Regions from separate parts of the Escherichia albertii genome, predicted to be linked through region 1. Evidence: predicted binding sites of a transcription regulator. Region 1 holds the regulator's gene; the other holds the start of a gene.
The links. Region 1 encodes CRP, which controls carbon source genes, mostly activating them, when cyclic AMP is high. Its sites were predicted from a motif close to ATGTGANNNNNNTCACAT; they were not measured.

Region 1 (4,222 bases):
AATAACCTGCAACCGTCGGCGGACGAGATAATAATGATAGCTAAGTCATGGAGTTACTATGTCTGCCAAACATCCGGTCATTGCGGTAACAGGATCCAGCGGCGCGGGGACCACCACCACCAGCCTCGCGTTTCGCAAAATATTCGCGCAGTTAAATCTGCATGCAGCCGAAGTGGAAGGCGACAGTTTTCACCGCTATACCCGCCCGGAAATGGACATGGCGATCCGCAAAGCGCGCGATGCCGGGCGGCATATCAGTTACTTCGGCCCCGAGGCTAACGATTTCGGCCTGCTGGAACAGACCTTCATTGAATACGGTCAGAGCGGTAAAGGGAAATCTCGTAAATATCTGCACACCTACGATGAAGCGGTACCGTGGAATCAGGTGCCGGGGACATTCACTCCGTGGCAACCGCTGCCGGAACCCACTGATGTCCTGTTTTATGAAGGTTTACACGGCGGCGTAGTCACGCCACAGCATAACGTTGCGCAACATGTGGATTTACTGGTCGGCGTGGTGCCTATCGTTAACCTTGAGTGGATTCAAAAGCTCATTCGCGACACCAGCGAGCGCGGGCACTCACGAGAGGCGGTAATGGACTCAGTTGTGCGTTCAATGGAAGACTATATCAACTACATCACGCCGCAGTTTTCCCGCACCCATATTAACTTCCAGCGCGTTCCCACTGTCGACACCTCAAATCCGTTCGCGGCAAAAGGTATCCCGTCGCTGGATGAAAGCTTTGTGGTGATCCATTTCCGTAATCTGGAAGGTATTGATTTCCCCTGGCTGCTGGCGATGTTGCAGGGTTCATTCATTTCTCACATCAATACATTAGTAGTGCCAGGCGGCAAAATGGGTCTGGCAATGGAGTTAATTATGCTGCCGCTGGTACAACGCTTGATGGAAGGGAAGAAAATCGAGTAACTCACTTTTGAAGCCGGATAGAATATTATCCGGCTTCATACTTTAATCATGAAATCACGCGTCAACCACTTCATACGAATGGGTAATATTCACTGCTTTTTCCAGCATTAGCGCCACCGAGCAATACTTTTCGGCTGAGAGATCCACCGCACGCGCAACCGCTGCGTCTTTTAAGTCACGACCAGTGACAATAAAATGCAGATTAATGTGCGTAAACAGGCGTGGCGCCTCTTCGCGGCGTTCAGAGGTCAGTTTTACTTCACAATCGACCACATCCTGACGCGCTTTTTGCAGAATAGACACCACATCAATGGCACTACAACCACCTGCCGCCATCAACACCATTTCCATCGGACTGGGGGCTTTATCGCCAGAATTGCCGTCCATTAAAATCTGGTGACCAGAGGCGGATTCGCCCAGAAAAGTTAACCCTTCGACCCACTTCACACGCGCTTGCATAATTGGAACTCCATTGCATCAATTTTCCTGACAGAGTACGCGTACTGACCAAATCGCGCAACGGAAGGCGACCTGGGTCATGCTGAAGCGAGACACCAGGAGACACAAGGCGAAAGCTATGCTAAAACAGTCAGGATGCTACAGTAATACATTGATGTACTGCATGTATACAAAGGACGTCACATTACCGTGCAGTACAGTTGATAGCCCCTTCCCAGGTAGCGGGAAGCATATTTCGGCAATCCAGAGACAGCGGCGTTATCTGGCTCTGGAGAAAGCTTATAACAGAGGATAACCGCGCATGGTGCTTGGCAAACCGCAAACAGACCCGACTCTCGAATGGTTCTTGTCTCATTGCCACATTCATAAGTACCCATCCAAGAGCACGCTTATTCACCAGGGTGAAAAAGCGGAAACGCTGTACTACATCGTTAAAGGCTCTGTGGCAGTGCTGATCAAAGACGAAGAGGGTAAAGAAATGATCCTCTCCTATCTGAATCAGGGTGATTTTATTGGCGAACTGGGCCTGTTTGAAGAAGGCCAGGAGCGTAGCGCATGGGTACGTGCGAAAACAGCCTGTGAAGTGGCTGAAATTTCATACAAAAAATTTCGCCAACTGATTCAGGTAAACCCGGATATTCTGATGCGTCTCTCTGCACAGATGGCGCGTCGTCTGCAAGTCACTTCAGAGAAAGTGGGCAACCTGGCGTTCCTTGACGTTACAGGTCGCATCGCGCAGACGCTGCTGAATCTGGCCAAACAGCCTGATGCCATGACTCACCCGGACGGTATGCAAATCAAAATTACTCGCCAGGAAATCGGTCAGATTGTCGGCTGTTCCCGTGAAACCGTAGGGCGCATCCTGAAGATGCTGGAAGATCAAAATCTGATCTCCGCACACGGTAAAACCATCGTCGTTTACGGCACCCGTTAATCCCGTCGGAGTGGCGCGTTACTGAATAGCGCGCCATTTTGTTTAACCCGATGTGGCGCAGACTGATTTATCATCCCGATATCAACTATGCACTACGCCAAACGCTGGTGCTATGTTTGCCCGTGGCCGTTGGGTTAATGCTTGGTGAGTTAAGATTTGGTCTTCTCTTCTCCCTGGTTCCTGCCTGCTGTAACATCGCGGGGCTTGATACTCCCCACAAACGTTTTTTCAAACGCTTAATCATTGGCGCGTCTCTGTTTGCTACCTGTAGTTTGCTGACGCAACTCTTACTGACAAAAGATGTTCCCCTACCCTTTCTACTGACCGGGTTAACCCTGATGCTTGGCGTCACTGCCGAACTGGGGCCTTTACACGCTAAATTACTCCCCGCATCGCTGCTGGCTGCCATTTTTACCTTAAGTCTGGCAGGATACATGCCAGTCTGGGAACCGTTGCTTATCTACGCATTAGGCACGCTCTGGTACGGGCTGTTCAACTGGTTTTGGTTCTGGCTCTGGCGCGAACAACCGCTACGCGAGTCACTTAGCTTGCTGTACCGTGAACTGGCAGATTATTGCGAAGCCAAATATAGCCTGCTTACCCAGCATACCGATCCTGAAAAAGCATTGCCGCCGCTGCTGGTGCGCCAGCAAAAAGCCGTTGATTTAATTACCCAGTGCTATCAGCAAATGCATATGCTTTCCGCGCAAAATAATACCGATTACAAGCGGATGCTGCGTATTTTCCAGGAAGCGCTGGACTTACAGGAGCATATTTCGGTCAGTTTGCATCAACCTGAAGAGGTGCAAAAGCTGGTCGAGCGTAGCCATGCTGAAGAGGTTATCCGCTGGAATGCGCAAACCGTCGCCACTCGTCTGCGCGTACTGGCTGATGACATTCTTTACCATCGCCTGCCAACACGTTTTACGATGGAAAAGCAAATTGGCGCACTGGAGAAAATTGCCCGCCAGCACCCGGATAACCCCGTAGGGCAGTTCTGTTACTGGCATTTCAGTCGCATTGCCCGCGTGTTGCGTACGCAAAGGCCGCTTTATGCTCGCGACCTGTTGGCCGATAAACAACGCCGGATGCCTTTACTCCCGGCGTTGAAAAGCTATCTCTCATTGAAGTCTCCGGCGTTGCGTAATGCCGGACGACTGAGCGTGATGTTAAGCGTTGCCAGCTTGATGGGAACTGCTTTGCATTTACCGAAATCGTACTGGATCCTGATGACCGTGTTGCTGGTAACGCAAAATGGCTATGGTGCGACTCGCTTGCGGATTGTGAATCGTTCCGTCGGAACTGTCGTTGGGTTAATCATTGCAGGCGTGGCGCTGCACTTCAAAATACCGGAAGGCTACACCCTGACGCTGATGCTACTCACCACGCTCGCCAGCTATCTGATATTGCGCAAAAACTACGGCTGGGCGACGGTCGGTTTTACCATTACCGCCGTGTATACCCTGCAATTGCTGTGGCTGAACGGCGAGCAGTACATCATTCCTCGTCTTATCGATACCATTATTGGTTGTTTGATTGCTTTCGGTGGCACGGTCTGGCTGTGGCCGCAATGGCAGAGCGGCTTATTGCGGAAAAACGCCCATGATGCTTTAGAAACCTATCAGGAAGCGATTCGTCTGATTCTGAGTAAAGATCCACAACCTACACCACTGGCCTGGCAGCGAATGCGGGTGAATCAAGCGCATAACACCCTCTATAACTCATTAAATCAGGCGATGCAGGAACCCGCATTTAACAGCCATTACCTGGCCGATATGAAACTGTGGGTAACGCACAGTCAGTTTATTGTTGAGCATATTAATGCCATGACTACACTGGCGCGGGAACATCGGACATTACCGCCGGAGCTGGCACAAGAATATTTGCAGTCTTGTGAAATT
Region 2 (4,222 bases), 1.6 Mb from region 1:
AATCATTTTTACTGTTTATTATCACCGTGCTAACCAAAATAATAACCTGTATATAATGAGAACTATGTCACACTGCAATAAATTTATCGTCAAATATCAAAACATCATCATGATGTTTAACAATGCTGAATTATCAATGAGTTAAAGAAACCACAACATTAAAAATCATTGCTATTCAATTGATTTAACCAATGAAATGTAAAAAAATATAAACCCGATGATTTAGGGATTTTCTTATTGGCATTCAGACGTTATGCTTATTTCAGATCATCGTCAGAATTGACTCCACGATCACATTTCGGACCCGCAGAAAGGAATTATTCTGCAAACAGTAATTATGGTGTTTTGATTTATCTTGCACCTCTCCACTTCTGGATATAAGGATATTAGGTATGGCAACCGCTGGAATGCTTCTCAAACTCAACACGCAAATGAACCTCGAGTTTTATGCATCCAATCTCTACCTCCACCTGAGCAACTGGTGTTCTGAGCAAAGTCTGAATGGCACCGCGACTTTCCTTCGCGCCCAGGCACAAAGTAATGTGACTCAGATGATGCGCATGTTTAATTTTATAAAAAGTGTTGGAGCAACCCCCATCGTGAAGGCCATTGACGTTCCTGGCGAGAAATTAAACTCTTTGGAAGAGTTATTCCAAAAAACGATGGAAGAGTATGAACAGCGTTCAAGCACACTGTCACAATTAGCCGTTGAAGCAAAAGCCTTGAATGATGAGTCTACCGTTGATTTCCTGCGCGATCTGGAAAAAGAACAGCAGTACGACGGTCTGTTGTTGCAAACTATTCTTGATGAAGTCCGTAGCGCTAAACTGGCGGGTATGTGCCCTGTACAGACCGACCAGCATGTACTGAATGTTGTGTCGCATCAACTGCATTGATAATGACCGGCGCTCATGTATTGCGCCGGAACAAAATAAATTTCTGAAGGCCGCTGCTTCATATCACTGAAGCAGCGGTTTTTTAATGGGATTCGCCTTGTGGAGTAAATTTCAGATCAATCAGCGCGATGGCTTTTTGAATAGCCCGCATGGTGACAGGATCAGCAGCGGCAGGATGGTTGGTAAAGTCGATATTCTTTAACTGGCTGGACATTTTTTCGCGAATCTCTACGGGCGCGATAACATCGAGTACGTCGAGAATTTGTTTGATAACCAACTGGCAAGCGACAACATCAGAGACCAGTTCCTGATCGGCATTTAGCGGCTGGGGCATCGTAAACTCCTGATAGCATTTTCAAAACCGTTATAGTAACGGCTTCGCTTCCGCAGTGATAGCCACATCCCACGCTATCAGGATACAAAAAAACCTGCCGGAGCAGGTTTCTTGTTTATCTGAACATATTGCCTGGCGGTACGTCTTTGAACGTCTTGCAATAGTTATCAAACATGCTTTTCAGGATCTTGCTCAGTTTCATTGCGACACTCCGACCATTTGTTATATATCTGTTATTGTCTTCGTGCTTATAATATGACATCCATCACAAAAATCAACCTTAATGTGATGCGAATCACATAAATACCCCTTTTATGTTATAAAAATGATAACCATAAAAACGCAGCAAAAGGTCTGATGATGACAAGAAATAGCACCTGCCTGCCGTCTTTTCCGTCCATTGCAGCTGCGCAGCAACGCGTAAAATGCGTCTTTCTTTTACTCTTCTGGCTGCACCATGAAATCTCTGATTCTGACTCTTTCAGTAATAACACTGACGGGATGTACCATTACTCGTCAGGCTCATGTGGGCAATGTTGATGCGGCAGCGGGCATTGTCCGGCTGGTTTATGATCAGGCATTTTTACAACATGCCCGCTCTGATCGTTATCTGAACCACGGAATCGCCGATCGCGCGTGTCAGCAAGAGGGATATACTCACGCCATCCCCTTTGGTCAGCCAGTGGGAAACTGTAGCGTCTTTGCCGGTTCTTTATGTCTGAATACTGAATTCACTTTGTCATATCGGTGCCAGCATTCCGCCTTCTCTGTCTTTCAATAAAACACTTAATCAGCGAGAGATATTTCGCTGATTAATTCACACATAAATAGTGTTAATGCGTTTTATTCCCATTCGTATTTTTAATAATTGACGCTTATATTTTACCTTTTGCAAATAATAAAATAACAAATTATAGTGGCGGCACAGCAACAAAAATAATCTTTATGGAGCACGACTATCATGCTGAAACCAGAAATGATTGAAAAACTTAATGAGCAGATGAACCTGGAACTGTATTCTTCACTGCTTTATCAGCAAATGAGCGCCTGGTGCAGCTATCACACCTTCGAAGGCGCTGCTGCGTTCCTGCGCCGCCATGCTCAGGAAGAAATGACGCATATGCAGCGCCTGTTTGACTATCTGACCGATACCGGAAACTTACCGCGTATAAATACTGTTGAATCCCCGTTTGCGGAATATTCTTCACTTGATGAATTATTCCAGGAAACCTACAAACACGAGCAGTTAATTACCCAGAAAATTAACGAACTGGCTCATGCAGCCATGACCAATCAGGATTATCCGACATTCAATTTCCTGCAGTGGTATGTCTCTGAACAGCATGAAGAAGAGAAATTGTTCAAGTCTATTATTGATAAATTAAGCCTGGCAGGTAAGAGCGGCGAAGGTCTTTATTTTATCGATAAAGAACTCTCTACCCTCGACACACAAAACTAATCCTCTCCGGCGGCAGAATCTCTGCCGCCGTTTCATATCAGTGACGACAAATCTTACCTGGATCAGTTGAGAATCCATCTCCACTGGGAATAAATTTACCTTTTGCCGCCAGAAACGCCACCAGCTCTCCCGCCGTCATCCCTTCTGCCGAACAGGTATGAAAACGCGCTTGTTCACCAAAACGCGCTTTAATCGCCGCTTCCAGGCTGGCGTGAGTATATTGCTCGCCAGATTCAATCATCATATTTAACACTTCATGACCGTGAATGGATTCCATCGTTCCTCCTCAAAAAAGACATAGCGTAACGGCAGGCGCTCATCAAAGCTTTGCGCCAACGCAGTTCTGAATGCATTTTACTGTACACATTAATTTACACAATATGTAACGCTGATTTGACGAAATATACAGAATGCCTTAACCTGCGCCACAGATATCACTCATAAAGATCGTCAGGACAGAAGAAAGCGTGAAAAACAGAACTCTGGGAAGTGTTTTTATCGTGGCAGGAACCACAATTGGCGCAGGTATGCTGGCAATGCCGTTGGCAGCGGCTGGCGTCGGCTTTAGCGTCACGTTGACATTGTTAATTGGGCTGTGGGCCCTGATGTGTTACACCGCGCTATTACTGCTGGAAGTATATCAACATGTCCCCGCAGACACGGGGTTAGGCACGCTGGCAAAACGCTATCTGGGGCGTTACGGGCAGTGGCTGACTGGCTTCAGTATGATGTTTCTAATGTATGCCCTGACGGCAGCGTACATCAGCGGCGCTGGTGAATTGTTGGCCTCCAGCATCAGCGACTGGACAGGCATTTCCATGACTGCAAGCACTGGCGTGCTGTTGTTCACTTTTGTTGCCGGTGGTGTGGTTTGTGTGGGGACATCGCTGGTCGATTTATTTAATCGTTTTCTGTTCAGCGCCAAAATTATTTTTCTGGTGGTGATGCTGGTATTACTGTTACCGCATATTCATAAAGTGAATTTGTTAACCCTACCGCTGCAACAGGGGCTGGCGCTATCCGCGATCCCGGTCATTTTTACGTCGTTTGGTTTTCACGGCAGCGTGCCAAGCATCGTCAGCTATATGGACGGCAATATCCGTAAACTGCGCTGGGTATTTATTACCGGTAGTGCGATCCCTCTGATAGCGTACATTTTCTGGCAACTGGCGACGCTGGGCAGCATTGATTCGACAACCTTTATGGGGTTACTGGCTAATCATGCTGGTTTAAACGGTCTGTTGCAGGCATTACGCGAAGTTGTTGTTTCTCCGCACGTGGAGTTAGCGGTGCATTTATTTGCTGACTTAGCCCTCGCAACGTCTTTCCTTGGTGTGGCGTTAGGTTTGTTTGATTATCTGGCGGATCTGTTTCAGCGCTCAAACAGCATTGGCGGACGTCTGCAAACGGGGGCGATTACCTTTCTGCCACCGCTGGCGTTTGCACTGTTTTACCCACGTGGCTTCGTGATGGCGCTGGGATATGCAGGCGTAGCGCTGGCTGTTCTGGCGTTGATTATCCCTTCCCTGCTGA

Region 2: the regulator CRP is predicted to act here: its motif matches at 1,514-1,531, upstream of azuC (stress response protein AzuC).

The regions. Positions count from the first base shown of each region.
Region 1 is NZ_CP117568.1:2,488,997-2,493,218, forward strand. It holds gene PS053_RS12170 (YheU family protein) at 1-5, shown strand, start outside; gene PS053_RS12175 (phosphoribulokinase) at 59-928, shown strand; gene PS053_RS12180 (OsmC family protein) at 983-1,387, opposite strand; gene crp (cAMP-activated global transcriptional regulator CRP) at 1,689-2,321, shown strand; gene PS053_RS12190 (YccS/YhfK family putative transporter) at 2,372-4,222, shown strand, end outside.
Region 2 is NZ_CP117568.1:931,671-935,892, forward strand. It holds gene PS053_RS04535 (non-heme ferritin-like protein) at 393-896, shown strand; gene yecJ (DUF2766 family protein YecJ) at 979-1,230, opposite strand; gene azuC (stress response protein AzuC) at 1,346-1,432, opposite strand; gene PS053_RS04550 (YecR-like family lipoprotein) at 1,688-2,011, shown strand; gene ftnA (non-heme ferritin) at 2,192-2,689, shown strand; gene PS053_RS04560 (YecH family metal-binding protein) at 2,727-2,966, opposite strand; gene tyrP (tyrosine transporter TyrP) at 3,157-4,222, shown strand, end outside.